Linked DNA regions of uncultured Dysgonomonas sp.. The protein of the gene in region 1 binds, or shares a complex with, the protein of each later gene. Links are inferred from orthologs where the notes say so. Each region holds a gene or a part of one and is shown on either strand. Other genes may lie near its edges.

Evidence for each region.
Region 2: the proteins of dnaB (region 1) and dnaG are in contact, whole or in part, in a crystal structure (PDB 2R6A), measured with the Geobacillus stearothermophilus proteins. The link is inferred for uncultured Dysgonomonas sp. from one-to-one orthologs. Residues at the interface, in WP_033016901.1 of Geobacillus stearothermophilus: Ser13, Glu15, Ala16, Gln18, Glu91, Leu92, Asp94, Ala95, Val96, Pro97, Thr98, Ala99, Ala100, Asn101, Tyr104, Tyr105, Ile108; in WP_049624496.1 of Geobacillus stearothermophilus: Lys456, Leu457, Leu458, Pro459, Ala460, Asn463, Ala464, Leu467, Leu535, Leu536, Ile537, Ala538, Gln544, Glu545, Asp548, Tyr549, His552.

Annotation. Positions count from the first base shown.
Region 1 is NZ_LT599032.1:4,496,298-4,511,767, reverse strand. What follows is about bases 1-2,878. They hold dnaB (replicative DNA helicase), read left to right. Parts: upstream 1-615; coding sequence 616-2,142; downstream 2,143-2,878. Other genes in these bases: secDF (protein translocase subunit SecDF), read right to left, coding at 2,601-2,878; QZL88_RS18570 (DUF2268 domain-containing putative Zn-dependent protease), read left to right, coding at 1-436. Outside these bases: more of secDF, read right to left, coding at 2,879-5,579; QZL88_RS18555 (AMP-binding protein), read right to left, coding at 5,849-7,495; QZL88_RS18550 (XRE family transcriptional regulator), read right to left, coding at 7,539-8,093; QZL88_RS18545 (RluA family pseudouridine synthase), read right to left, coding at 8,214-9,164; fabD (ACP S-malonyltransferase), read left to right, coding at 9,481-10,362; rfbD (dTDP-4-dehydrorhamnose reductase), read left to right, coding at 10,553-11,443; QZL88_RS18530 (hypothetical protein), read left to right, coding at 11,481-12,035; QZL88_RS18525 (peptide chain release factor 3), read left to right, coding at 12,281-13,861; QZL88_RS18520 (lipopolysaccharide kinase InaA family protein), read left to right, coding at 13,905-14,660; QZL88_RS18515 (glycosyltransferase family 1 protein), read left to right, coding at 14,679-15,470. UniProt on the Escherichia coli protein: The main replicative DNA helicase, it participates in initiation and elongation during chromosome replication. Travels ahead of the DNA replisome, separating dsDNA into templates for DNA synthesis.
Region 2 is NZ_LT599032.1:3,340,203-3,355,701, forward strand. Bases 7,277-10,183 are described here. They hold dnaG (DNA primase), read right to left. Parts: upstream 9,776-10,183; coding sequence 7,778-9,775; downstream 7,277-7,777. Other genes in these bases: QZL88_RS14080 (porin family protein), read right to left, coding at 7,277-7,712; QZL88_RS14090 (CTP synthase), read left to right, coding at 9,945-10,183. Also shown: QZL88_RS14040 (DUF2723 domain-containing protein), read right to left, coding at 1-489; QZL88_RS14045 (DUF6146 family protein), read left to right, coding at 700-1,377; QZL88_RS14050 (thioesterase family protein), read right to left, coding at 1,552-2,007; QZL88_RS14055 (DUF721 domain-containing protein), read right to left, coding at 2,014-2,307; QZL88_RS14060 (DNA replication/repair protein RecF), read right to left, coding at 2,304-3,410; QZL88_RS14065 (ATP-binding cassette domain-containing protein), read left to right, coding at 4,072-4,977; QZL88_RS14070 (ABC transporter permease), read left to right, coding at 5,069-6,397; QZL88_RS14075 (hypothetical protein), read left to right, coding at 6,457-6,675; more of QZL88_RS14080, read right to left, coding at 7,038-7,276; more of QZL88_RS14090, read left to right, coding at 10,184-11,555; membrane protein insertase YidC, read left to right, coding at 11,678-13,612; QZL88_RS14100 (beta-1,6-N-acetylglucosaminyltransferase), read left to right, coding at 13,701-14,558; QZL88_RS14105 (2-amino-4-hydroxy-6-hydroxymethyldihydropteridine diphosphokinase), read right to left, coding at 14,559-14,930; QZL88_RS14110 (hypothetical protein), read left to right, coding at 15,090-15,499. UniProt on the Escherichia coli protein: RNA polymerase that catalyzes the synthesis of short RNA molecules used as primers for DNA polymerase during DNA replication.

The DNA.
Region 1 (15,470 bases):
CAGGGATTATCTGAAAGCATGGCTAATGAGCGATGTTGTGAAATCGGATATCGAAGACCAGACTCTTCTATCAGCTATGGTAGATGAAGGAAAAATACTATATGCATTGTCCCTTTTACTCCCTGAAAAGAATGCGGACGAGATTATAGGATACACCAAAGCCCAGATGGACTGGTGCAAACAGAATGAAAAATCAACGTGGCAGAATATTGTAAAACAGAACTACCTCTATTCTACCGATCACATGATTATCACCCGTTTTATAAACGATGGCGCATATACAGCAATTGTATCAAAAGATTCTCCCGGAAGAATCGGAGCCTGGACTGGCTGGCAAATAATAGAGCAATACGCAAAAAAGAAAGGTGCTTCTCTTCAAAACATTATAGATATGGATGCCCAGACAATATTAAAGGAAGCTAAATACAACCCTTAAACACTAATAACAATAGCGTTTTCAGCCAATTATCAACAGCATCAATGACTAAAAAAAGCGAACAGATAATAATTATCTCTTAAATCCCCGGACTTATTAACACCATGTTCAAAACTTAACTCGTCTTTGAACGTTATTTCTGTTATCTTTGAATAAAAAATTGAAGAGGTAAAACTAAAATGGCTGACGCAAATAACAAGAATCAGGGGAGACGAAAACCAAAAGAAACGAATTTATTACCTGACATAGGCAAAGTACAGCCTCAGGCGAGGGAACTGGAAGAAGCCATACTCGGAGCTCTAATGCTTGAGAAAGATGCATATTCGCTTGTTAGTGACATCTTAAAACCGGATAGCTTCTACGACACTATTCATCAGATAATATACAGAGCAATAGTTGACTTGGCTGTCCGTCAGGCACCTATCGATATGCTCACTGTTGTGGAACAACTAAAAAAAGACGGTGAACTGGAAACGGTTGGCGGACCGGTCTATATAGCCCAACTGACCGAGAAAGTAGCATCGGCTGCACACATCGAGTTCCATGCGCGTATCATTGCCCAAAAATATCTGGCAAGAGAGCTTATTTCCTTTTCATCCACGATCACCAATAAAGCTTTCGATGAAACATCCGATGTAGACGACCTGATGCAGGAAGCCGAAAGCAAGCTTTTCGAAATCTCTCAGGGTAATGTAAAGAAAGACGTAACCCAGATCAATCCCGTAATAAAAGAAGCTTTAAACCTGCTTGAAATAGCGGCTAACCGTCCCGAGGGACTTAGTGGCCTGCAAACCGGATTCACCCCTCTGGATAAAATAACATCGGGATGGCAGAATTCCGACCTTGTTATCATAGCTGCCCGTCCAGCAATGGGTAAAACTGCATTCGTGTTGTCTATGGCAAAAAACATGGCGGTAAGCTATGGCTATCCTGTGGCTTTGTTCTCTCTTGAAATGTCAAATGTACAGTTGGTTAACCGTCTGATCGTAAACACCTGCGAAATTCCAGGTGAGAAGATAAAGAACGGTCAGCTGCTGCCTTACGAATGGGAACAACTCGACTTTAAGATAAAAGAGTTATACGATGCTCCTTTATACATTGATGACACACCCAGCTTATCCGTATTTGAATTAAGGACAAAAGCCCGCCGTCTGGTTCGCGAACACGGTATTAAGATGATCATCATCGACTACCTTCAGTTGATGAATGCCAGCGGTATGAATTATGGAAGCCGTGAGCAGGAAGTGAGTATGATTTCCCGTTCATTGAAAGGACTGGCTAAAGAACTAAATATTCCCATCATTGCCCTGTCGCAGCTCAACCGTGGTGTGGAAGGCCGTGCGGGAGCAGAAGGGAAGCGACCACAATTGTCCGACCTCCGTGAATCGGGAGCCATAGAGCAGGATGCCGATATGGTTTGCTTTATTCACCGTCCAGAGTATTATAAAATACTGGAAGATGACAAAGGAAATTCACTTATTGGTCTGGCCGAGATTATCATAGCCAAACACCGTAATGGGGCAACCGGTGATGTATTGCTACGCTTTAAGAGTGAATTTGCCCGCTTCCAGAATGTTGACGATGACTACAATTTCGGTGCAGGGCAGAATTTCTCTTCTAAAATCAACACCGACGCTTCGGCTCCAAGTTCGGGTCAGGACTTTCAGCCAATGCAAGGTGCAGGAAATGATTTCGTGCCATTCTGATAAGTCTTCTATTATATAAAGTAACAAAAGTAACAGTTATCTATATTATTCGTAACTGTTACTTTTTTTTTGAATCCCTATACCAGTTAAGCACAAAAGAGAAAAAGTAACAAAGGTAACAGAAATATCAGTTAACAGTCAACAGTTATCAGTTAACAACTTGTATATCGTGTCTTGTCTACTCGTATCTCATATAACTTTCAACTTATTACTCAAGACTTACTACTTATTAAAAGGTAACAAAGGTAACAACCTTTTCAGCTTTTTATTTTGCACCATTCTTACTCCTTTTCCCTTTCAGACGTCAGGGAGCGTATTCAATCTTTCAAAGAACTATAAGCTAACAACTAAAGGCCATCAGCTATACACATAGATAAACTTTAAAGGATCTTATAATAAAAAAAGAGGTTAGCCAATTAAACTAACCTCTTCTCATATATTTAGAAATGTTCTACGTTTTATTTAGCTTCTTTTAGCTGAGCTTCTTTCTTCTTCCCTTCTTTCTTGAATATACCCCAGGCAATAGGAGTTGCTACGAATACAGAAGAATAAGTACCGATCACAATACCGATAAATATAGCAAATGTAAAGCTACGGATAGTATCACCACCTAAAAGGAAGATACAGAACACAACCAACATCGTACTTATTGAGGTATTCAATGTACGTCCTAATGTAGAGTTCAGCGCTTCATTAATAGTTTCGGTGATATTACGTTTCGGATACATATTCCTGATTTCGCGGATACGGTCAAAGATCACAACCTTGTCATTGATAGAGTAACCTACCACTGTCAGTACAGCTGCAATAAACGACTGGTCTATCTCCATAGAGAACGGCATTATCTTATACAACAGTGAGTAAAGGAAGATAACCATCACGGCATCATGCGCCACAGCTATCAGCGTACCCAAAGAGAAGGCAATGTCGCGGAAACGCAATAAGATATACAGAGCCATACAGACTACAGCAATCAATACTGCTATAGTAGCCGCCGTTTTCAGGTCATCAGCCACACTAGGGCCTACACGCTGAGAACTTTGAACAAAGTCATCTATAGTTTTTCCATCAGTAAGGAATCCGGCTGCTGTAAGAGCATGAGTCATTTTTGCCCTTATCTCATCTTCAACCTCATCTGTAGCCTCTTCGATCTTATAGTTTGTAGTAATACGGACCTGACTTGTAGTAGATGACTGACTTGCAGAACCACTGGTAAGTACAAGTACAGTAGAACCTTCAAATTCGGGAACCAACACTTTTTCGATAGCATCGGCATTTACATTCTTATCGAAACGAACCAGATAGTTACGTCCTCCTGTAAAGTCAATACCGCCATTCAAACCGTTAATGAATAGAGAGCCTACACCTGCTACTAATAATACAGCTGATAAGATCACGATTTTCTTAGTCATACCCAAGAAATTGATTTTTGTATCAACAAACAATTTCCGTGAGATAGCAGTAGTGAATGTCTGATTTCTGAAATGACCCTTATCAAGCATATATTCATAGAATATACGTGTAAGGAATACATTGGTGATGAATGATGCAACGATACCGATAATCAATGTAGTTGCAAAACCCTGTATCGGACCTGTACCGAAATACGCTAATATAATAGCAGTAATTACCTGTGATGCGTGTCCGTCGAAAATAGCGGAGAATGCATGTCTGTAACCATCTACTACGGCTACTTTCGTATTCTTTCCGGCTCTTAATTCTTCTTTTGTTCGCTCATAAACCAATACATTAGCATCGACCGCAAGAGCGAGCGAGAGCACAAGTCCCGTTATACCCGGCAGGGTCATTACCGCCCCAAAGGCCGCCAATATACCAATTGTAAAGAACAGATTGACAAGAACAGCCGCATTGGCAATCAAGCCCGGGATCAAACCGTAAACCAAGCAGATGTATGCCATAAGAAGCACCAATGCTAGTACGAAAGATATAACTCCGGCTTTAATAGCTTCCTGACCCAACGAAGGACCTACAATATCTTCCTGTACAATGTGTACTCCGGCTTTCATCTTACCCGATTTCAGCACGTTCTCTAAGTCTTTTGCATCTTCCGGTGTAAAGTTTCCTGTGATTTGAGACTGTCCACCTTCGATCTTGTCATTTACATTAGGCGCTGAATATACAGAACCGTCGAGTACGATAGCTATACTTCTGCCTTTCTCTGCTCCGGTAATAGTAGCCCAACGTTGTGTACCTACAGAATTCATCTGCATACTTACTTCCCACGTTGCACCATGTTGAGACTGGTCAGCCTTTGCTGAAATAACCACATCCCCGTCCAATGCCGGGCCTTTTTTAAGACCGTCGCCACGCAAAGCATATAATGTAATCTGAGTTTCTCTTATATCTTCAGCCTTGAAGCCCCAGGCAAATCTCAGGTCAGGAGGATATGCGTCCTGGAATCTTCTAAGGATTGCATTAACGGCTGCTGTGTCGTTTTTATGAACAATACCGACAATAGCTCCCATACCACCACTGATAAAATTCTCAATAAATGGTTTGGTGAATCCTAAGTTTCCAACTTCCTGAACTTTCAAAGAATCGTTTACAGCAGTTGTATCTGTTGCACCCTGAACGTTCTGAGCAGCTAATGCTTCTCTCGAACGTTCTGTCAGGGCACTTATATATCCCTGTATTTCGTTCAGATTATATGTTTTCCAAAATTCAAGATTTGCACTACCCTGCAATAGTTTTCTTACACGGTCCGGTTCCTTGATACCCGGAAGCTCTATCATAATACGCTCTGCACGGTTGTCCAATTTTTGAATATTAGGAGCAACAACCCCGAAACGGTCGATACGTGTACGAAGTACGTTAAACGAGTTATCGGCTACACTCTGAAGTTCTGTTCTCAGTGCAGAAATAACTTTATCATCCTTGTCTTGAGGTCCTACCTGATCTCTAAGTTTAGTACTAAATACGCCGGCTAGTTTATCATTGCCATTCGCTGCTTTAAACTTATCGACAAAGAGAGTGATATAGTCACGGTTGCTACCTTTTTTATTTTCAGCAGAAGCTTCAGTCAAAGCAGTATTAAACGCTTCGTTCTCAGGGTCACCCAATGAACGGAGTACAGCTGCTGCATCTACTTCTACGATAACACTCATACCACCTTTCAGGTCAAGTCCCAGCCCGATTTCTTTTTCGCGACATTGTTTAAGGGTATAACCCATATCGTCGGTACCAAAGGTTAACCAAACTCTTTCAGTCGACATTGAATCAAGATAGTGAGTGTATTGTTTGTTGTACAACTCGTCTTGCAGTAGTTGATCACCTTTAGCATTCGCGACTGCGTAGGCTGTGGCAAATTCATCCGCTTTATTATCATAACTTTTGGTTACGAATGTAAAAGACAGGTAAAATAAGCACACCAACGTAAGGAGAATGGAAAATGTGATTACAAATCCTTTGTTTTGCATTTTAGATTTTACTTTTTGTTATTTACTTATATTATTTCTATTTCATTCAAACTAAATAAAATACGCATATATCCAGAGTCCTCTTCCTTCGAAACGAGGCCAAGCTTAGACATATACACACTTTCAGGCGTGCAAATATAATCTTTTATTCTTTACATATCATAATAATATATAAGAAAATGTGCCGATTAATTAATGTGCCAACATGCCGATATACTAATATGTCAATAATCGAAAACATTGGCACATTGGCATATCATCACATTAAATCATTGCTTCCTTATCTCTGCTCTCTTTATCTTTCCGCTGATCGTTTTCGGCAGTTCGTCAACAAATTCGATAATGCGGGGATATTTATATGGAGCAGTAACCTGCTTCACATGATTCTGAATCTCATGCTTCAGATGATCATCCGCTTTATCTCTATAATCCTGCGCCAACACAATAGTAGCTTTTACTACCTGCCCTCTGACGTCGTCGGGCACACCTGTAATGGCACATTCCACAACGGCAGGGTGCGTCATCAGAGCGCTTTCTACTTCAAATGGTCCTATGCGATAACCGGAGCTTTTGATAACATCGTCGCTACGGCCTACGAACCAGTAATATCCATCCTCGTCACGCCAGGCCATATCGCCTGTATGGTAAACATCATCATAATACACCTGCCTGGTAAGAGCTTGGTCACGATAATATCCCATAAACAAGCCCAAAGGTTTCCATCTATCGGTTTTAATCACCACCTCTCCTACTTCTCCATCTTCGACGGAACGTCCGTCTGCGGCGATAAGGTCCATATCATAAGCCGGATTAGGCACTCCCATCGCACCGGGTTTCGGCTCCATCCATGGGAAAGTGATTATGGTAGGGGTAGTTTCTGTCTGGCCGAATGCTTCCATCATTTTAATACCTGCACCTTCGAGGAATGCATTGTATACCGAAGGGTTCAATGCTTCTCCTGCAGTAGTGGCATACCGAAGTGAAGACAGGTCGAAATGAGACAAATCTTCCCTTATCATAAATCTGAATACGGTAGGCGGAGCACAAAACGAAGTCACTTTATAATCCTGTATCATATGCAGCATAGCCTGCGGGGTAAACTTCTCGTGGTCATACACCATCACGGCAGCACCAGCAATCCATTGCCCGTACAATTTCCCCCAGACAGCTTTAGCCCAACCGGTATCGGCTACAGTAAGATGCAGACTATTCTCATTCAGATTATGCCAGTATTTTGCTGTCACAATATGCCCGAGTGGATATATAAAGTTATGGATTACCATTTTCGGCTCACCGGTCGTCCCCGATGTAAAATATAATAAAGAGATATCTTCATTCGTATTCACAAGCTCTGGCCTTACAAATGACTTTGCATCTCTTAAGCCCTGATGGAAATCGAGCCAGCCCGCCGGTATGTTTTCACCACAGGCAATCCGAAATTTTACTGTTGGAGAATTAGCCATCGCATCATTTACATGCTGAACAACCACATCATCGTCCACTGCTATAATCGCCTTTATATCGGCTGCATTATTACGGTAAATGAAATCCTTCTTCGTCAGCAGATGTGTAGCCGGAATAGCCACTGCTCCTATTTTGTGAAGGGCAATAACAGCAAACCAGAATTCGTAACGACGTTTCAACACGAGCATTACCATATCTCCTTTACCAATCCCTAACGATTGAAAATAGGACGCGGCACGATCGCTCTGCTCTTTAATATCCGCAAATGTAAAATCGATATGTTCCCCCTGGTCATTCACCCAGCAGATAGCCCTTTTGGTGGGATCTGTCTTTGCCCACTCATCTACGACATCATATCCGAAATTGAAATTCTCAGGTATCTGAACATGGTAATTCTCTGCAAAATCCTGAGTTGAAGCAAAATGAGTTTGTTTTAAAAATCGTTCTAACATGAGCGTGTTAGTTATATTAGGTTATATATACAAATAATGATATCTATAGAACAACAACTATAAATCTGACTTTCTTTCCATCAAGCGCCTTCATTCCGTGCGGCAGGCTGGAGTCGAAATAAATACTGTCCCCTTCTTCCATTATCAGGTCCTTTCCATTTATCTGCAAAAGCATACGCCCTTCCAACACCATATTAAATTCTTGTCCGGTGTGTATGCTATGATGAATTTCTACATCATCGGCTTTAGGTTCTACTGTTACTTCAAAGACTTCAGCCTTCCGGTTATTAAATCCCCCGGCCAGCGTCTGGTAATTATAAGCCTCCACCCTATTCACAGCCAACCCTTTTCCCTTACGTGTAAGAAAATAACTACTCATGCGGGGCTCGTCGGCAAACATCAACACCGACACATCTACATTATGGGCAGACGCGATGCCTTTCAGCACACTGATAGTTAAGTCTTTTTCACCCGACTCGTATTTAATATACTCTTCTAAAGGAATATTACAAGAAGCGGCAAATTGCTCCTGTGTCATATCCAAAGCCTCACGCAAACCTTTGAGACGTTGACCTATTTCTTTAATATCTATATTCATAAAACTTTTAAGGTCGCAGACCTGTTTATTGCTTCAACAAGTAGCCAAAGCATGTTACAATTAAAAACATATTATTAAATCCTTTCAGTTATTCACTTTAAGGTTCGAAGAATTCAAAACTTATTGTTCTTTAGTATCCGATTCGGCAGATGTCTCTCTCTTTGGCTGAACAGTTACCAATTGCAGCATTGCTTTTGGTATCGGGCTTTTAAATTCCAACACCTCACCTGTAACCGGATGCTTCAGTACCAGTTCGCGTACATGAAGGGCAATACGCTTAATCGGATTATTCGATGCACCGTATTTTTTATCTCCCACTACAGAATGGCCGATTGTCTGCATATGTATACGCAATTGGTTTTTACGCTTGGTTTCTAGATCAAAATCAAGCAACGAATAGCGTCCTGTCGACTTAATCACTTTATAATGTGTGACTGATTTCAATCCGCCATTGTCGCTAGATGACGACATCATCACATAATTTTTATTCTCGGTAAGCCACGAAGTCACTGTTCCCTCTTTTTGTTCCGGTCTTCCGTCCACAACCGCAGTATAAATATATTCCTTTACAAGATTGTTCCAGTTTTTCTGAAATATTTCCTGAAGCTCTGCGCTTCTGGCAAATACCATCAACCCGGAAGCCTCCCTGTCGAGACGCTGAAGAACAAACACCCGATCAGCCTTATTCTTTCCTTTTTTCTTCACATATTCGTTCAGTGCCCCGTAAACGGTACGCAACTTCTCTTTATCAGTGGATACGGACAAAAACCCCGCTTCTTTATCTATAACGATGATCTCATCATCTTCAAATACAATTTTCAGGCCTTTTAGCTTCTTTTCTTTTCGCGATTGGTCAAACTTCATTACCGAAACCTTATCTCCGGACTTGAGTTCATGATCGAATTGGGTGACAAGCTTGCCATTTACCTTTATTTGCTTGTGCGCCAGCAGTGATTTTATAGCATTACGACTCTTACGAACTTGCTGATCTATCAGAAACTCTAACAATTCGCATGGTTGCGATGCTTTCAGTTCTTGCAGCGGAATATCTCTTCTTGAAGTATTTCTCATTTAGTAATAAAATGTAATATATGGGGCAAAGGTAAGTGTTTTATAATTTTTTAGTAGCTTTAATGTGTATTAAATAATAATAAAATTGAATCATTGCACTGAACAGCAACAATTCACCCTCCTATACCAAGACCAACCTGGCATTGAAGTAAACCGCAAATAACAATACTTGTAATATGTATGGTAGTATTTTATAAGACACCGGTTTTAATGCTGTACTTTTTTATTTTAATCTATTTTGCCATATCATATTCTATTTTTTACTAATTTTGCAGGCTGAAATTTAACCGCTTATTTTAACTATTAAATATTGAAAATGAAAGCATTTGTATTTCCGGGGCAAGGAGCTCAATTTGTAGGAATGGGAAAAGATTTGTACGAAACATCTCCAGTTGCTAAAGAAATGTTTGAAAAAGCAAACGAAATACTGGGATTCCGTATCACAGATCTGATGTTTGCAGGCACAGACGAAGATCTTCGTCAGACAAAAGTAACCCAACCGGCCATCTTCCTTCATTCTGTAATATTAGCTAAAACAATGGGGGCTGACTTTGCACCCGATATGGTTGCAGGCCATTCCTTAGGCGAATTTTCCGCATTGGTTTCTGCGAACGCATTATCATTTGAAGATGGACTGAAACTCGTATATAAACGTGCGCTTGCTATGCAGAAAGCATGCGAACTGAATCCTTCAACAATGGCTGCCGTACTGGGATTACCCGATGCTAAAGTTGAAGAAATATGCGCATCTATTACCGATGAGGTAGTGGTACCGGCAAACTATAACTGCCCGGGACAAATTGTTATATCCGGCTCAAATGCAGGTATAGAAAAAGCATGCGAATTATTACTTGCTGCAGGTGCAAAACGTGCACTGAAGCTAAAAGTAGGTGGAGCATTCCATTCTCCGCTCATGGAACCGGCTAAAGTAGAATTATCGGAAGCTATCGATACTACAACGATAAGCAAACCATCATGTCCTGTATATCAGAATGTATCTACCACAGGTGAAACCGACCCTGCTACAATAAAAGCAAACCTTATTGCTCAGTTAACTGCTCCTGTAAAATGGACTCAGTCTGTAGAGCATATGGTAGCTGACGGAGCAACAGAATTTATCGAACTAGGACCGGGCAATGTACTGCAGGGACTGGTGAAGAAAATCGCTTCGGATGTAGCAACCAGCGGCAAACAATAAGCGCACAAAAGTGAAAAGTGAAGAATGAAAAACGGAACACAGAGCATATTTTTTACTCTCGTCTCCGTTGATTTTCAATCCATTTTTAGTTCTTCACTTTTCACTTATCACTCATAATTGAAATAATATGGCATTCTTTTCAGGAAACAAGCAAGCTGATGACCAGGATGAAACTGCAAAAAACATTTTCATGTTTGAATTGGTGCAGAAAAACATCCTAATAACCGGTTCTAACGGGCAGTTAGGAAATGAAATCAGGCGCATAGCCTCACTTCATGAGAACAATTTCCATTTCTTTTTTACCGATGTTGCAGAGCTCGACATTACAGATTTGCAAGCCATAGAAGACTTTATAAGAGAAAACAATATTAAATATATTGTCAATTGCGCTGCTTATACTGCCGTAGATAAGGCTGAAGATGATGTAGAATTATGCTACAAAATCAATCGGGATGCCGCTGCAAACCTGGGAATTGCCGCTGCGAATAACGGAGCCAAGATAATCCATATATCTACCGATTATGTATATGATGGCACTGCTTCAAAGCCTTATACAGAGACGGATACAGTGAACCCGCAATCGGTATACGGAAAATCGAAACAAGAAGGGGAAGCTGCCCTGATAAAAGCATGTCCTGACAGTATTATCATCCGTACTGCTTGGTTGTATTCTATATTTGGAAACAACTTTGTGAAAACGATGATAAAATACGGAAAAGAACGGGATACGCTCAATGTAGTTGCCGACCAAAAGGGAACACCGACCAACGCAGCCGATCTGGCCAATGCAATCGTAAAAATACTGGACTATAGCGAGGCCAACAGCTTCAAACCCGGTATCTATCACTATTCTAATGAGGGCATTACTACCTGGTATGATTTTACATTAGCCATACACAAAGATGCCGGAATAACAAACTGCAAGGTAAATCCAATTACCACAGATCAATATCCGACTAAAGCAACAAGGCCAAAATACAGTGTACTGGATAAAACGAAGATTAAAACCACATTCAATATCACGATTCCCGAATGGGAAAATAGTTTAAACATTTGTGTCAAAGAATTGTTATCTATATAGTAATAATAATTCACATTACACATCTACCATAACCAAAATGAAAAAGATTTATCTTTTTGGGCTTATATTTACGGTTATCTCTGTTTCTTGTCAGAAAAAGCAAATAAACTTATATGAAACACAACTTAACCCGCTAAAAGTCGATCTGGCCGACATCTCTTTAAACAGCAGTTCCAGCACCATCGACTTAACTAAAATACAAAGGCTTACACCTGAACAATACACCAGCCTGCAACTCGAAAAAGTAAAAGGACTGGAAGGATACGAGCTCAGTGACCTCTGTCTCGGGCAGACTCTGCTGGAGAATAAAAATGGAAAAATCATTACAATACAAGTAGTTACGGACGGAGAAATTACAGAATACCTTCTCAGTTATGACAAAAGCGGTAATCTGATAGACAACCTGATAGTCGCTTATGAAGATATGGTCGAATATTACAGTGAAGTCTCATCTAAAATAAAATCGAACGAGATAATCGTTCAAACCATCAACTACACCTACGATGAAATTAACAGCGATTCGGGAGGTACAGCCGATACTGCAATAACGAAATATCAGATAAGCCCCGAATTTAAGTTTATCTCCAATTAGGACATACAACCGGGCTCTGAGATTATATGTCAGGCTAGAAATAATATAGCAGAAATTATTGCTAAATAAATAACTCCAATGCGAAGATAATAGACCATTGTCTTCGCTTTTTTTATTACTTTTGCACCTTACAAGTAAAAAGAAAATATTTAATGTTGCATAAATAAAACATAGCGCATATTCGTTTTATGTTTAATGGGCAACAAACAGGTCTGAGACCTTGATATTATTAAGTAAAGTAATCGATGAGCGAACTGGAAAAAGAAATTCATAAAAGACGAACATTTGCCATTATCAGTCACCCCGATGCAGGAAAGACTACCCTTACCGAAAAATTATTATTATTCGGGGGTGCTATCCATGTAGCGGGTGCCGTAAAATCAAACAAAATAAAGAAAACCGCCACCTCGGACTGGATGGAAATAGAGAAACAGCGTGGTATCTCTGTTGCTACATCGGTTATGGGATTCGAATACGACGGTTATAAAATAAACATCCTGGATACCCCCGGCCACCAGGATTTTGCAGAAGACACTTATCGTACACTCACTGCGGTTGACAGTGTTATTATTGTGGTAGACTCCGCCAAAGGTGTGGAAGCACAGACCCGCAAGCTAATGGAAGTCTGCCGTATGCGCCATACTCCGGTGATGATATTTGTAAACAAAATGGACCGGGAAGGACGCGACCCTTTCGAACTGCTCGATGAGCTGGAAGAGGAACTAAAAATCGGAGTACGCCCCCTAAGCTGGCCAATAGACAGCGGGCAACGATTCAAAGGTGTTTACAATATCTATCAGGAGAAATTAGACCTGTATACACCCAGCAAGCAGACAGTAACCGAATCGATCGGGTTCAAAGATATAAACAGTCCTGATCTGGAAAAACATATCGGAGACCCGCTTGCAGCGAAACTAAGAGAAGATATAGAACTTATAGACGGAGTATATCCGGAGCTGGATATGAATACATACCTGAAAGGTCAGATAGCCCCCGTATTCTTTGGTTCGGCTTTAAATAATTTCGGAGTAAAAGAACTACTGGATTGCTTTGTAAAAATAGCGCCGTCTCCACGCCCGATAGAAGCTATAGAGCGTGAAGTAAACCCGGAAGAGAATGCTTTCACCGGATTCATATTTAAGATACATGCAAACATGGACCCTAATCACCGGTCGTGTATTGCATTCGTGAAAATCTGCTCCGGCAAATTCGAACGAAATGTAAACTACAAGCATATCCGGCTAAACAGGCAACTGAAATTCTCCTCTCCTACTGCCTTCATGGCTCAGAAAAAAGAGACTGTAGACGAAGCATACGCAGGTGATATTATAGGACTTCCCGATACCGGTAACTTCAAAATCGGCGATACTCTTACTTCAGGAGAAGACCTGCATTTCAAAGGATTACCAAGCTTCTCCCCTGAAATGTTTAAGTACATTGAGAATGCCGATCCGATGAAGTCGAAACAATTGCAAAAAGGTATAGACCAGTTAATGGACGAAGGTGTTGCCCAGTTATTTACGAACCAGTTCAACGGGCGTAAGATTATAGGTACAGTAGGGCAACTCCAGTTTGAAGTTATTCAATACCGCCTGTTGCATGAATACGGAGCCCAGTGTCGCTGGGAATCCCTCAATTTATATAAAGCATGTTGGATAGAAAGTGAAAACAAGCAGCAATTAGATGATTTTAAAAAACGCAAAGCGCAATACATGGCTGTAGATAAAGAAGGGCGGGACGTATTCCTTGCCGACTCTAACTATGTGCTAATGATGGCTCAGCAAGACTTTAAAGACATCAAATTCCATTTCACATCGGAATTTTAAGAATAAACGGGTCTGCAACCTCACTTTCTTTTATTTAAAAGATATGACAAAAATAAAAATGGTTATAAATGCAGAGTACAGGCAATTAGAAGACTTCATAGAAGGCCTTCCCCTTGCATTCCTGCAATCCGGAGAAGTTATTTATTCGGGTCGTAATATAATCAAGACCTTTGATGTAGAAGGGGTGAAACTGAATGTAAAGTCTTTCAAAAAGCCACTATTTATAAACCAGATAGCATATTCGACTATCAGGCAATCGAAGGCAAAGCGCTCATACTTATATGCATTTATGCTAAAAAGAAGAGGATTCCACACACCCGATCCGGTATCTTATATGGAACTCAAACAATATAATCTGCTAAAATACAGTTTATATATATCAGTACATGAAGAGTTTGATGGAATGATGCGTGAATTGCAACATGGAGAAATAAAAGGACGCGAAGAGTTATTGACTCAATTTGCTTTATATACGGCCCAGTTACACGAAAAGCAAGTATTACATTTAGATTATTCTTCGGGAAATATCCTCTATAAAAAGGACGGGAATACCTATACTTTCTATTTAGTGGATCTGAACAGAATGAAATTTGATAAACCTATAAATCTCGATACCGCCTGCTTTAATTTCAGACGCCTATGGGGAAGTGATGAAATGATAAGCTTCATAGTAAAAGAATACGCCAAAGCCCGCAACTTTGATGAAGCAACCTGCTTAAGGAAAACATTTGAATATCGTAAAAAATTTTGGGATACTTATACTAAGCAACATCCTGAGACAAAACCATACCTCGGTTAACTATAAATGCCTGATATTATGAGAATTGGATTTGACGCCAAGCGAGCTGTTTCTAATTTTACCGGATTAGGAAATTACAGCAGATTTGTAATCTCCAACCTGATGGAATATTACCCCAATAATATTTATAAACTTTTCATCCCCAAACTTCATGATGAGAGTAAGATTAATGATACACATCAAGATGAAACTGTTTATTCATTAAAACATACCCATAAACCATTCTGGCGTACGATGGGAATTGTCAAAGATATTAAGAGAGAACATATTGATATATATCATGGGCTAAGTAATGAGTTGCCATTCAGAATAAACAGAACCGGAGTAAAAAGTATTGTTACAATACATGATCTTATATTTCTGAGATACCCTGAATTCTATTCTCTGGTCGACAGAACAATTTACAATGTTAAGGCCAAATATGCATGCAAGGTGGCAGACAAGGTCATAGCTGTCAGCGAATGCACTAAAAGAGATATTATCAAATTCTATGGCATAGAGCCATCGAAAATAGAAGTTGTTTATCAAGGTTGCTTCCCTGTATTCAGAGAGCAGGCTGATAATATGAAAAAGGAAGAAGTAAAAACCAAATATAATCTTCCTTCTGAATTTCTTCTGTCTATCGGCAGTATAGAAGAGCGTAAGAATATCCTGCTGATAGTAAAAGCACTGAAAGAGGTACCCGATATTCATTTTATAGCTATAGGCAAGCAAAAAGAATATGCTCAAACTGTATTAAATTATGCTGCTGAACACGGATTATCGGATCGTGTACACCTTATCAGCAATGTACCATTGACTGACCTGCCG
Region 2 (15,499 bases), 1.2 Mb from region 1 along the record:
CAGTATCAACCAGAAAACCAGTGCGGTAAACATAGATGAATAAGCATAAACTTCTCCTTCCACAGCCGAAAACCAGAATGTATCGGTAAACGTATATGTCAGAGCCCCGATAAGACCGCAACCGATGATAGCGATAAGCTGACCAAGAGTCATTTCCTGTTCGGTATCGCTATATATAAGCTTTTTGGCTAAATGTGTTATAGTCCAGAAAAGGAACAGGATAGTAGCAGCACTTAGCAATGCCGACATACTGTTTACCATCATTGCCACCTGTGATGTATCGGAAGCAAACAATGTAAAGAACTTACCTGTAAGCATAAAGAAAGGTGCGCCAGGAGGGTGTCCCACCTCTAATTTAAAGGCAGACGTGATAAACTCGCCACAGTCCCAGAAGCTGGCTGTAGGTTCGATGGTCATTAAATAAACAATAGCGGCCACAGCAAAACTGAACCAACCAAAGACGTTGTTTATCAGGTTATATCTCTTCATAGTTGAAACTGGTATATGATAATAATCGTTTATTAAACGGTTGTTTTTTATACATTTGGGTGCAAAGATAGTTAAAACACTGAAAGTATTGATTAGGCGTGCTTTGTTTTTGTTTGTCAAATTAAAAAACTTCTTAAAAAAAGGATAAGTTGCATAAGATGGGATATGGATTACTTTCATTATATTTGATGAATAATAAACCCCGTTTTTATGAAAAAGCATTTATTGGTAATATTAATGCTGGCTTCTTTAGGTTGTTTTGGCCAACAAGACATAGCTGTTTCTGTAAAAATGAGAACGGTAGACGTATTATCATCTTCTAATAAAGTGCCGGATTTTAGGTATTTATCTCATGAAAAGATCTTACTAGTAGGATACGCTGAAACGAAAAGGATAAAAGTAAAAAATCTACCCAAGCCTGTATTTGTTATTGATGGTCTGGTAATGGATAATGATAGCGTTTGCAGAGTAGATCCAAATACAATCAAATCGATATCTATAATAAAAAAGGAACAGGCTGGTATAGCTGGTTTGCTTTTTAAGGATTATGTAATAATCACAACCAACTTTAATGAAAAAGAAACTTTGGAAGGCTTAAAAGAATATGAGGTTATTGTTTTCGATGCAGGTTACGAGGCATTTTTAGCCATACAAAAGCCAATAGAGTTTTATTCCCCGTTTACACTAAAGGCGAGAAATGCAGTTATGACTTCGGAATGGAATACCCGGTGTAGCCTTCCGTCTATTTATGATTCTCGTATTTATGAGAGTAAGGTAGATTATAATTCAGAAATCGAGTATAATATGGAGGTCGAGTATAAGTTATATATGTTCTTTAAATATATGGAGAAGGAATATAATATTTCGTTAGCAGGAACAATGCTATAAATAAATGTTGGATTACATTAGTCGTTTTTGAGTCGTCTACACTCCTCGATTGTTAATTCGAGACTCGGCATAATCAAAATAAATTTTGTTTCTGCCCTCGCTACTTAAAACGTTCATTTTATATATATATAAGAGGGTTGTCAAAATTTATTGATACACCCTCGTTTATTTTCATTATTCGGCCAGCACTTTTTCTTCTTCCAGTCCTTCATGCTCCGATATAATCTTTCGCCAGGTATCAGGAATAGGCATCGATGCCTGTGTGTGCGCATCGTATGTTACGAAAACAGATTTGCAACGGCATTTCACTTCTCCGTTTTTTACATTTCTTATCTGTTGGAGAAATACTCCGCTTTTATCTCCCAATTTGGTGACTTTCGAGTCTACAACTATATTTTCTCTGTAGTATACAGGGGAAAGGAAATCGACTTCGATATGAGCGACCACAATCAGGCCGTCTGTCCAGCTGATATCGGATTTTCCTTTTATTGTCTCGAAATATGTAGTCTTGCCGAGGTCGAAATAACTGAAGTATACATTGTTGTTGATATGCCCTAAAGCATCTATGTCACTGAAGCGGATTTGAATAGGAAGCGTTTCTTTAAACGTTTCGGGTTTTATTTCTTTCATTTTAATTTATCTGAATATGATATCATTTACTACATGCATACCCGCATGTTCATTCAATTTAGTTATAAGCCTGTCTTTTGCCATCATTAATTCGGAACGGAGAACGGATGAACTCAAAGACACATAAAGAACACCGTTTCGCAGGTAAATGTTTGTCGTATATGAATTAATCATCTTGCCAAGCAATCTCGGCCAGCCTGTAACAGCCCTGCTTTCGGCTAATTTTCTCTTTATAAATTGATTTTCCTCAAAATACTGCCTTAGCACTTCCCCTATACTTTCCGTATTCCGTTTTCTCATAGCGCAATATTCTTTTGGATTACTTCGCCTTTTTCTACTTCATACAGATGATAGTTGCTGTTTGTGCGTGAGAGTATTTCATCCAGATGCTCACGATTAGTGTCGGTTACGAATATCTGCCCGAAATCTTTATCCAGTACCAGTTTAATAATCTGCTCCACCCGGGACGAATCCAGTTTGTCGAAAATATCATCCAGCAATAATACAGGAGTAGTCTCAGTGGCTTTGTGCAGGAAGTCGAACTGCGCCAGCTTCAATGCCACTACATACGTTTTATTCTGTCCCTGCGAACCAACACGCTTAATAGAATAGCCGTCCATCTGCATATCCAGATCATCTTTATGTATGCCGGCAGTTGTATAACCTAAAATTTTATCCCTCTGCCTTCTTGATTTAAGCAATTCCGGGAAATCGGGATTTTCGAAATGGGATTCGTATTTCAGCTCCACCTTCTCGTTCGAAGAACAGATAAAATCATAAAACTTCTGGAATGTAGGAATAAATTTATCGATAAAATCCTTCCTCTTCCTATAGATAATCTTTCCCTCATTGGCCAGTTGCTCGTCCCAAAGGCCGAGAAGGGTATCGTCGACCGGGGCATCCACTTTCAGCAACGCATTCCTCTGTTGCAGAGCCTTGTTGTACCGGATAAGCGAGTACAGGTATTCTTTATCGAATTGAGAAAGGAACAAATCCATAAACTTGCGTCGCTCGTCGCTACCTCCGTTTATCAGTTCGGTGTCGGAAGGCGAAACCATTACCAACGGCAATAAACCGATATGGTCCGACAACCGTTCGTATTCTTTCTTATTTCGTTTGAATTGTTTTTTTTGTTTTCTGCGCAGGCTGCAAAAGAATTCTTCCTGTTTATCTCCGATTTCATACCAGCCTTGTATAACAGCAAATTCTGCATCGTGCAGTATATTCTGAGAGTCGATAGGGTTGTTGTGACTTTTGCTGAACGACAGATAGTAGATCGCATCCAACAGATTGGTTTTTCCCATACCGTTACTTCCCAGGAAACAATTTATCTTGGGCGACAGAGTAAGCTCGGCTTGCTCTATATTCTTATAGTTAAGTATGGATAAACGCTCTAATATCATGCATGCAAAAAATAATGGTTTTGCAAAAGTACAATTTTTTGCCGGAGGAGACAGCTTTTAAAGATAAGTAATTAGGGCAAACACACGAAAATTACTCTTTTTAAAAAAGTTTATCTATATGTAGAAGCTTTTAGCCGTTAGCTAATAGCTGTTAGTTCTTTGATGTATTGATAGGCCCTTCCAACCTCCCCTCGGGGTAGGGCTGTTAAGTTCTATTTTTTTATACCCTCTGTGCCATGTTGAACGGAGTGAAACATCTCGTTTTTCAGGCGGGATCTTTCGTTCCACTCAGGATGACAGCAGAAAATAACAGAACAAAGTAGAGAACTTAACAGCCCTAGCCCTAGCGGAGAATACAGAGAGAGTAAAAAATAATAGGTAGAAAAAGTGTTACCTTTGTTACCTTTTAACCAAATATAGTTAAAAGATATAGAAACAACAGGATGAAAGCAATGAAAAAAGTGTCAGATGTGTCAGGTTTTAACAATACATGGTTAACTGATGTGAAAAAAATGAATGATTATAGTTGCCAATTTCCCTTTACTCTAAATTCGTAACTATATATTCGCATATCTCTTTATTTTTTTATTCTTTTGTGATTTTATAGAATATTCACCGACTAACAAGGTAGAGTAATTTAAGCAAATTAATATAGATCAGAATGATGTATCTTGAAACGCAGGATATCGTAAAACAGTACGGAGACTATACCGCCCTTAACGGAGTAAGTGTGCAGGTACCCAAAGGCTGTATTTATGGATTACTGGGGCCGAATGGGGCCGGCAAATCGTCTCTTATTCGCATAATAAACAGAATAACAGCTCCCGATCAGGGAAAAGTCTTTATCAATGGCAGGGAATCTGTTGCCGATGACATTTTTAATATAGGTTACCTCCCCGAAGAAAGAGGCCTGTATAAGAAGATGAAAGTAGGGGAGCATATTATTTTCCTCGCCCGCCTGAGAGGTCTGTCAGTTGAAGATGCGCATGAGAAAACCCAGCATTGGCTTCGCAAGTTCGATATTCTGTCATGGGAAAACAAAAAGGTAGAAGAGTTATCGAAAGGGATGCAGCAAAAAATACAGTTCATTGCCACTGTAATACACGAACCTGAATTGTATATCCTTGACGAACCTTTCAGCGGATTCGACCCGGTAAACGCAGAGTTGCTTAAAAATGAACTTCTGGAGTTGAAAGCAAAGGGTAAAACCATTATACTGTCTACCCACAATATGGAATCGGTAGAAGCGCTTTGTGACGAAATATCCCTGATCAATAAATCGAAAGTTGTATTGCAGGGCAATGTGAAAGAGATACGCGCGCAATATAGAAAACATATTTTCAGACTCAATGTATCAGGCGATAGCTTCGATATGGAATCTGCCCATTTTACCATATTGTCACAGTCTGTTGATAAAAGCTCAGTGGAAGTACGCATCCAGCGAAATGACGAAGCGTCCAACTCTGATCTGCTACAGGAAGTTGCCCGGAAATATGAGATCATTTCTTTTGAGGAAGAATTACCTTCTATGAATGATATTTTTATTCAAGCAGTAAGCAATAGATGAAGTTTAACAATATACTATCAAATCTAACCTACGATTGTTGTTTTGCAACAAAAGTAATAAATAGGTCTGCGACCTTGTTAAAACCAGCCGAATGAAAGCATTGAAATTAATTATAGCAAGAGAATTCTCGTCCAGGGTAAAGACAAAGGCTTTTATCCTGACTACATTATTGACTCCCTTCCTTTTTGCCGCTGTAGTTGCATTGCCAGCTGCCATAGCAATGCTGAGCGATAATGATGATATAAAAAAGGTTTATGTAATAGATAATACAGGATTATATTCCAACATGTTCGAATCGTCTAAAAACTATGAGTTTGTACAGGTATCTGCTGCTGACAGTACAGCGACAGGTAAGGAAAAGGGTACGGCGTTGTTGCAAATAAACGGGGATTTGAATCAGAATCCCAACGCAGTTACATTCTTCTCTGAAAAGCAACAGCCTCCCCGCGAATTGACGGCATATATAAATGATGTGTTGACCGAAGCGGTGAGAAACAAAAAAATTGATGACTTTACGTCAGAGAGCAATCTCGAACCGCAATTAGTAACTAATTTGCAGGAAATACTGAAATCTAAAGATAAAATCTATATCTCTACTATCCGTTGGGATGAGACAGGGAAAGAAACGGAAACTCTCGGCGAGATAGCTACTGTTGCCGGAATGGCGCTTACCTTCTGTATGTTTTTCTTTATCATGATGTACGGTTCTATGGTGATGCAGAGTGTGGTAGAGGAAAAAAGCAACCGCATAATCGAAGTGATCATTTCTTCGGTTAAGCCTTTCGACCTGATGATGGGTAAAATAATAGGAGTGGGACTTGTCGGGCTTCTTCAACTGATTGTATGGCTTGTTATAGGCGGAGGTGTAATGATTGCCATTAAGATGGTTTTCGGCGTTAATATGGATGTGAGCGCCTCTGTGGATGCACAACAGGCAATGGCATTAATGAAAAGCAACAATGTTGAGATGACTTCTTTCCTTAATGGCTTTTTCAGCATCAACTGGGTACAGGTTGCAATATGTCTTATCCTCTATTTTACAGGGGGGTATCTCCTGTTCGCATCCTTGTTTGCTATGTTTGGTTCGGGAGCGAATGATTCGCAGGAGGCCCAGCAACTTATCATGCCTGTTATGATTATACTGATGGTAGCGTTTTATACAGGTTTTGCGGCCGCCCGCAATCCGGAAGGGGCTATGGCCTTCTGGTGCTCATTGATTCCGTTCACTTCTCCTGTGGTGATGATGGTCCGCGCTCCGTTCGAAGTGCCTTTGTGGGAACTGGGATTGTCTGTTGCGTTATTGTTCGTCACATCCGTCCTGATGGTAAAACTGGCTGCTAAAATATACCGCGTCGGGATACTGATGTATGGTAAGAAGGTTTCTTTTATGGAAATGCTGAAATGGCTGAAGTATAAATAATGTCAGTCTGTTATTGAATTTTGACGTTCAATTATGCTATGCATAACTACTATCTTAATTTGAAATTAGAGGCATTAGCTCATCTCTGCCGCGCCCTTCCGGGCTTGTCCTTCCTTTTGGCATTGCTCAAAAGGAAGCAAAAAGCTAGCGCTAAGTTCCTCAGCGACCCACAATCGGTTTGTCGGCTGAAAGGGACAAACGGGCTATTGCCCCATCCCTTTCTACGCCGTCTGCACCGTGTGGGTACCCCGCCTGCGGAACTAATGCGCACCCGCTGACGCCTTCGTAGGCAAGCCCTTGCATGAATTAATGCGCGTCAGCCCTGCGCCGTAGGCTTCACGGACGGGGTGCCCGTAGGATGAAAAGACGAAAAAACGGAAACGTGTTTGAGCTTATCTGCTAATCAGGATTATAGAATCTTTCTAGCGAGTTTTTCCGTTTCGTCTTTTAGTCCGTTACGGGTCGGCCTTTGAAGCGGGGCGCTAAAGCGTTTTTGGTTCCTTTTGCGGCTTTGGGCAAAAGGAACACAAGCAATCTCTGATTGCGCGTAGTATAAAACAATTGAATGTTAAAGTTCAACTACCGATTCGCTTAAATAATTAATAATTATTTGTGTTTCTCTCGTTTACTTATAATTCGACTATATCTTTACACCCAAAGAGAGATAGACACTATTGTTTCTCACTTTAAGATTGTCATTTAGCATTTCTCTTTTCCATATTCTGGTAAAACCCGTATCGGAGCCGATAATGAAAACGAATCTCGATAATTCGGCCTGTAATTCTATTCCTAGTCCTACATCGGGTCTGTTCCATAGTCCGTCACCAGCAAATGTATTGCCTTTATTGCTTTCGGGGGTGCCGTCGAGCGTGGTCAATGTTGTCTTTCCTGCTATTCCATAAGCCACGTATGGCCCCATGGCAAAGCCAAAGTGGGTATTGTTGGGGAAGTTGAACTTATATGTGAAATAGATGGGTAGCTGGATATACATCGCCTCCATTTTTGCTTCCATATTTCCTGCCGTTGTAGATAGCCTGTTTACTTTGGCTCCTTTGGTGGTGAAGCTAAGTCCTGTTTGTAGATAGACATCATTACCTAAAGTGATGTCGGCAATACCTCCGAAGTTATATCCGAACCTGACTTTACCACTCTTGAATCCATATTCGTTTTTCCATGCCGAAACATTGGAGAGGTTCATTCCACCTCTTATCTGAAAGGTGACATACTTTTGTTTTTCAACAAAGAATTGTGCATTTGCATTGCCGCTTATCAGTATTATAATTGAAATAATCAGTAGCCTCAAGGATGTTTTCATAGGAATTCTTTTACGTTTTTTATTTATATAGTAACAATATAGTGCTTGTGTTATTATCCGGTCAATTACCACCTCAGGATGATCCGTTCTCCCAGAGCCTTTGCCAGTGCTTTTTTTACTTCTTCCAGTTCTTTTATCTGCTGCATCAGTTCTATGGCGGTGTCCCAGTTTCCTTCTTTTTGTTTTACAGCCATTTCATCTTTTATTTCCTTTATTTTCTTGGTTATATATGCATTTTTCAACTCTGTGACTATGCGAGGGACATCTTTCCCCAAATGCTTCTCTTCGGCAAGGGGAGTGTCCTCCTTTTTTGCATTTTCTCCGAATTGTTTGATATGCAGTTTGCTTAACTGATACCTGTCGCTAACCAGTTCCGCGGCTATCTTGCTAACCTGCGCATCGGTGTGTGCCAGAAAGTAGCGGGCTGGAATGAACGTTTCATCTACCGAACGTTCTATCGCTTCTTCCAGCATCAGTGTATAGAGGGGATTGGTAAACCAAAAGCCATCGCGCTGGAGATCAAATTTTACCCAGTCTATTACTGTTGTAGGCATGTCGCCCGTAACGGGATTTTCTTCCCCTCCCTCTAGCATTATCTCCATACCGAAGCGGACTATGTAATAAAGGATAGCCAGTTCGAATTTGTCTATCGGTGTTTTCTTTACTACCGTTTTGTTGTGGATTAAGGGTTGCGACAAGTCATTATGGGCAGCCCGCATTTCCTCTTCCATCTTTTGTGGGGCTGTTTTTTCCAGATAGGCCAGTCGCTTTTTGGTCACTTCCTGTACCAGAATGCGTTCATCTACATCCAGCAGAATACTGCAATCTTTGATGTAGACTGTGCGTATAATATTGTCGGGTATAATGGAAATACTATTTACTATATCGGAAATAAGGGCGGCTCGCTTGATAGGGTCATTTCCGGCTTCTTCCAGTAATAGTTTTGTTTTGAAACGCATGAAATCGACCTCGTTGGCCTTGATATAGTTGGTTAGCGATTCCGCATTTTGTTTCTTGGCAAAGGAGTCGGGATCTTCTCCGTCGGGCAATAATATCACTTTGATATTCATGCCATCTTCGAGGAGCAGGTCTATTCCCCGTAATGCCGCTTTTATCCCTGCGGCGTCACCATCATAAATAACCGTAACATTGTCCGTAAAGCGGTGAATCAGCCGTATTTGCCCGTTTGTCAATGCTGTCCCCGAAGATGCGACAACGTTTTCTATTCCTGCCTGATGCATGGAAATAACATCGGTATAGCCTTCCACCAGATAACAGCAGTCGGCCTTGGTTATGGCCTGCTTAGCGAAGAAAATACCGTATAGTTCATTCCCTTTATGGTATATCTCACTTTCGGGTGAATTGACATATTTACCTGTATTCTCAGCTTTTTTAAGTATACGTCCGCCAAATGCAATTACTTTGCCCGATAGCGTGTGTACAGGGAACATGACACGGCCACGAAAACGATCGATCAGTTGGTTGTTGTGCTCGCTTTTTATAGCTAGTCCTGTTTTTACGAGGTAATCTTCTTTATATCCGTTTTTTAATGCTTCTTGAGAAAAAGCATCTCTCTGTTCGAGACTATAGCCTAACTGAAACTTTTCTATAATATCTTCTCTGAAACCGCGCTCTCTGAAGTAGCTCAGTCCGATAGACTTTCCTTCTATATGATTGTGGAGAGTGTTGACGAAATAGTCCCGTGCATAATCGTTGAGGATAAAGAGGCTTTCACGCTCATTATAGGCTTGTTTCTGCTCGTCGGTGAATTCGCGCTCTTGTATCTCTATGTTATATTTTTTAGCCAGATATTTTAATGCTTCGTAATATGAGAGCTGCTCATGCTTCATTATGAAGTGAACAGCCGTACCTCCTTCGCCACAGGCAAAGCATTTGCAAATATTCTTGGCGGGAGAAACGTAAAACGATGGTGTTTTATCTGTATGGAAAGGGCACAAGCCCACAAAGTTTATCCCCCTTCGTTTGAGGGTGACAAACTGCGACACTACATCAACGATTTGAGCAGCGTCCATTATACGGTCTATTGTACCTTGATCTATCATGATTTTTTACTGCTACGAAAGTAATAAAAATATCCCGATCAAGATATTTAATTTATGTGAATAGGAATCTTAATGGTTACTGTTAAACGAAAATAAAACAATGTATCTAAATATTTTTTGTACTTTTGTGCTTTCTTTTTAGAGTCTAAAAAATATAAAACGAAAAGTCGTGGCTAATACGAAGTATATATTTGTAACAGGAGGAGTTATATCTTCCTTAGGTAAAGGTATTATAGCCTCCTCGTTAGGTAAACTACTACAGGCAAGGGGTTATAAAGTGACAATCCAGAAACTGGACCCATACATCAACATCGATCCCGGAACTCTGAATCCATATGAACATGGAGAATGCTATGTGACTGTCGATGGCCACGAAGCAGACTTGGACCTCGGTCACTACGAGCGTTTCCTTAATCAGCCTACACATAAGGACAACAATATCACTACAGGGCGGATTTATCAGAATGTGATAAACAAAGAACGTAAAGGTGATTATCTCGGAAAAACGGTGCAGATCGTGCCCCACATCACAGATGAGATAAAGCGCAACATTAAAATGCTGGGTACAAAATATGACTACGATTTTGTAATTACCGAAATCGGAGGTACTGTTGGTGACATAGAGTCATTGCCTTTCATCGAAAGTGTGCGTCAGTTGCGTTGGGAGCTAGGCAAAAACTGCCTATGCGTGCATCTTACCTATGTGCCGTATATCGCTGCGGCAAAAGAGGTGAAGACTAAGCCTACACAGCATTCTGTGAAACAATTGCAGTCGGAAGGGGTACAGCCCGATATGTTGGTTCTCCGTACCGAACACCCGTTGAATAAAGACATTCTGAAAAAGGTGGCATTGTTCTGTAATGTGGAGGTAGATGCCGTTGTGCAATCGGTGGATGTGCCTACAATATATGAAGTGCCATTAAATATGCAGGCGCAGAACATGGACGAAATCGTGTTGCGTAAACTGGGTATGCCTATCGGGGATAAACCGGTAATGCAGCCTTGGCGCGATTTCCTTGATAAGAAAAAACATGCCAAAGAGACGGTTCGTATTGCACTGGTCGGTAAATATGTCGAATTGCCGGATGCGTACAAATCTATCAATGAATCGTTGTTGCAGGCAGCGATATACAATGATCGCAAGCTCGATTTACATTTTATACTCTCTGACAAATTGACCGCAGACAATGTGGAAAAGATGCTTGGTTCCATGGATGGCATAGTTGTTGCTCCGGGATTTGGGCAGCGCGGAGTGGACGGGAAAATACAGGCGTTGAAATATGCCCGTGAACACGATGTACCTACATTCGGTATCTGTCTGGGTATGCAATGTATGGTTATCGAATTTGCCCGCAATGTGCTGGGACTGGAGGATGCTAACTCAACGGAGATGAATCCTCATACACCATTCAAGGTTATTGACCTGATGGAAGAACAAAAGAATATCACAAATATGGGTGGGACAATGCGTCTGGGAGCCTATAAATGTGAATTGGAAAAAGGTTCGCAGGTGTATAAAGCATATGGTAAAAAGCTGGTAGAAGAACGCCATCGCCATCGTTTCGAATTCAACGGTGATTATAAGGAAGATTTCGAAAAGAACGGAATGAAGTGTACCGGAACAAATCCGGACATGGGATTGGTAGAGGTTGTGGAAATACCCGGAAAGAAATGGTATCTGGGTGTACAATTCCATCCTGAATACAATAGTACGGTAGTATCGCCTAATCCTTTGTTCATCAGTTTTATAAAAGCAGTAATTGACAATAAGAAAAAATAAGATTGAACGTTTTAAATAGCGGAAGCAGAAGCAAAATTTATTTTGATTATGCCGGGTCATGCAAAACGCCCAATAGAAATTGAAAGGAAAAATCGCAAATATTAAATTTATAAAAACTATAAATGGATAAGAATACGATTATCGGGTTTGTACTCATCGCTGCCGTAATCATTGGATTTACGTTGCTGAGCAGACCTTCGGCGGAAGAACTTGCTAAGCAGAAAGAACAATATCGGAGAGACTCGATAGAATATGCGCAGACCAAAGAGCGGGAAAAAGAACTAAGCAACCTGAAAGATACAGCATCGGAAGTAAAGAATGAAAATCCGGTGGATGATTTCTTTGCGGCTCCTGTTCAGGAAGCTGATTCTGTCCTTGCAGCAATGGATTCATTGTGTGCGCAGCAGGCAGAACAGCTGATAACGTTGGAAAACAGTAAGTTGAAAGTTGTTTTCTCTACTAAAGGAGGGAAGATGGTAAGTGCGCAGTTGAAAGAATATTCCCGGTATGATGGAGATTCTCTGTATCTGTTCAATAATGATGCCGAGTTCTCGCTTCAGCTAACCAATAAGCAAAACAAGGTACTTCACACCAATAATCTGATATTTACGCCGATCAAGACAGAGGGAGATAATTCTCTTATCATGCGTTTCTCATATTCGCCAACCCAACATGTCGATTTTATCTATAAACTGGCAGAAGACGATTATATGATGAAATATGATGTCAATCTGGTTGGTTTGCAACCGATGCTGGACAGAAACAAATCGGATGTGATAGAGTTGTACTGGGCACAGAAGATGCGCAGACAAGAGAAAAGCGTAAAAAATGAACAACGTTATTCGCACATCTATTATAAATATATAGGGGGTGATGTGAAAGAACTAAGCAGCGATAAAAGTGAGCAACTGGAGGTGAAAGAGCCTGCTAAATGGGTTGCTTTCAAGAATCAGTTCTTTGCTCCTATACTGATTGCGGACGAGAAGATCGAAACTGCCCTTCTCGATTCTAAAGTTTTAGTAACTGATGAAAACAGTGAATACCTGAAGACCGTTGAAGCTACAATATATGCTCCGGCAACAGTAGACATGAATGCCGGAACCATAAGCGCCGGATTCACATATTATCTGGGGCCTATGTCATTCTCTTTGTTGAAAGGGTATGACAGCCACATAGACGATGTGAACAAACAGCTAGATCTGGATAAGCTTGTGCCACTGGGCTGGACACTGTTCCGCTGGGTGAATCAATATTTTGTGATTCCGATCTTCAACTTGTTGAGGGGTACGGGAATGTCGATGGGTATTGTTATTCTGCTATTGACTATAATTGTGAAACTGGTAATAGCTCCTCTTACATTCAAGTCGTTCATGTCGTCGGCTAAGATGCGTGTGCTGCGCCCTCAGGTAGAGGAAATCGGAGCCAAATATCCGAAGCAGGAGCAGGCGATGGAAAAACAGCAGGCTACAATGGCACTTTATAATCGAGCCGGGGTAAACCCGATGAGCGGATGTATTCCGTTGCTTTTACAGATGCCTATACTGATTGCACTCTTCTCATTCTTCCCGAATGCGATAGAGCTTCGCGGACAAAGCTTCCTTTGGGCTACCGATCTTTCCACATATGATGCCATCGTGGAATGGAAAACACATATTCCATTGATAGGTACGCATATCAGTTTGTTCTGTATTCTGATGACAGTGACCAATATCATTTACACGAAATTCAATATGGAAATGACCAATACCGGGCAGCAACAAATGCCGGGGATGAAGTGGATGATGTATCTGATGCCGTTGATCTTCCTTTTCATGCTGAATGATTACCCATCGGGTCTTACATATTATTATTTCCTTTCGTTATTGGTTACAATATTATTGACTATTGCCTTCAGATATATAATAGATGAAGACAAGGTGCTGGCTAAGTTGGAAGCCAATAAAGCAAAACCGAAAAAGAAATCGGGTTTCATGGCTCGTTTGGCAGAGGCTCAGAAACTTCAGCAACAACAATTGAACGAGAAGAATAAGTCTAATAGTACCAAGAGAAAGAGGTAAGTTAGACGTCAAAACATATAGAAGAAAAGGTTATTTCGGTTGAAGTAACCTTTTTTTATTTACTTTTGTGAGAATCCTATCGCAGAATATGAAGATTTGCTACCTAATATTAGCTCATAATAATTTCAGGCATTTAGACCGTTTGATAGATGTTCTGAATGGCGCGGATTGTACTTTTTTTATTCATTTGGATAAAAAGGTAGTGTCTGAGTATTTTCCTCAACATAAGAATGTGGAGGTAATCCCGGAACGCACTGATATCAATTGGGGCGGATTTAGTATGGTAGAAGCTACTCTGGCTCTGATGAAGCGAGGTGTAGAATGTTCTCCCGATGCAGATTATTATGTATTGATTAGTGGAGTAGATTATCCTATCCGGTCTAAGGAGTTCCTTTATCAACAGTTGGAAAAGGGAAAAGAGTATATTGATATTGCTCCTGTCCCTGTGCCGTTCAAGCCGATGGAGCGCTATGAATATTATTTCTTCGATTACGATCGTCGTAACCTGAAGCATTATAATCCTAAATTTCTTGCCGAAGTATTGCTTAAAAAGCTGAAAATAAAAAGAAAAGCACCTTTCAGGGTGTATGCCGGTACACAATGGTTTGCCCTTACCCGCGAGTGTGTACACTATATTTTGACGACAGTAAGGGAGGATAAGCGATATACAGACTTCTTCCGTCATACATTAGTTCCTGACGAGGCTTTTTTTCAGACAATTATCGGGAATTCTCCGTTTCGGCAAAATACAGCCGCAAGCCTTACTTATACAGATTGGGAGGTTGCTGTTCCTCCGGCCACAATAGAAGAGCGTCATGTTGACTTTCTGGGAAGCCATATCGAGTTCAATGATGAATACGGGCAGCGATTTCCTTATTTTGCACGGAAGTTTAATGACGGCAGTGAAAAATTGCTGGAAGAGATACAAAACAGGTTGTGGGGATAATCATTTATCCAAACTGGCAAGCAGGTCTGCAATATAGCTTCGGGTGAAATCTTCCGGTTTCAACACATTATTGTTCCATATTACAAGGTCGATGTCTATTTTCACGATTCCGTTTTTTTTATCAGCTTCGTTTCTCCCCATATCCTTTTCTATAGATTTCAATAAGCGGATAACTTCGTCCTTGTCCCTATCTGTGTAGATAACGGCAAGCTGGTTCAGGAAATCGTTATTGTAAGTTGTACCGTATGGCATGGTGACAGAGGTATCGGAATAAGATATATCTGTAAATATATTATTCAGAAACTGATGGCACAGGCTTAAATTCGATTCCCGGTCTTCGTTTGTACCGATGCTGAGTAATGCTTTGTTCATAACCGGTGCAAATATACATTCCATTTTTTGAATCATAGTATATACAGGTCAATAAATTCTTCAGAATTGAGTTGAGCGATAAAGAAATTGTGCTTGATAAATATGGAAAAATGCATAGTTTTCCCTCTAATTTATATAACCTTATAATTTAAAATAATAATGAAAAGATATTTATTTTTATTGCTGATTTTAGCCTTATTATGTTGCTCAAATACACAGAATAGATTTGACGTTCCGTCTGGCTTTTATTTTGAAATTAGTAATGGTGCAAATGATAGTTATAATTCAAAGACAGCCTTATTTAAGAGACGTTATTCAAATGGCGCCAAATCTTATGAAATATCCCTTAATGATGCTGAAAGAAGAATAATCTATAACTTGTATCAGGAAATTCATTTTCAAAGTTTTCCCCAAAAGTTTGAGATAGATTGGAATTCTACAGATGCTATTGCAGTAGTTCTTCCAAGCTTTGATACTTCGCTGGAAATCTGTGAAAACGATAGTTGCAATAAAGTTATTTTAGATCTTATAGATCTGGAAAATCCTATAAATGATAAAGGAAAAGCACA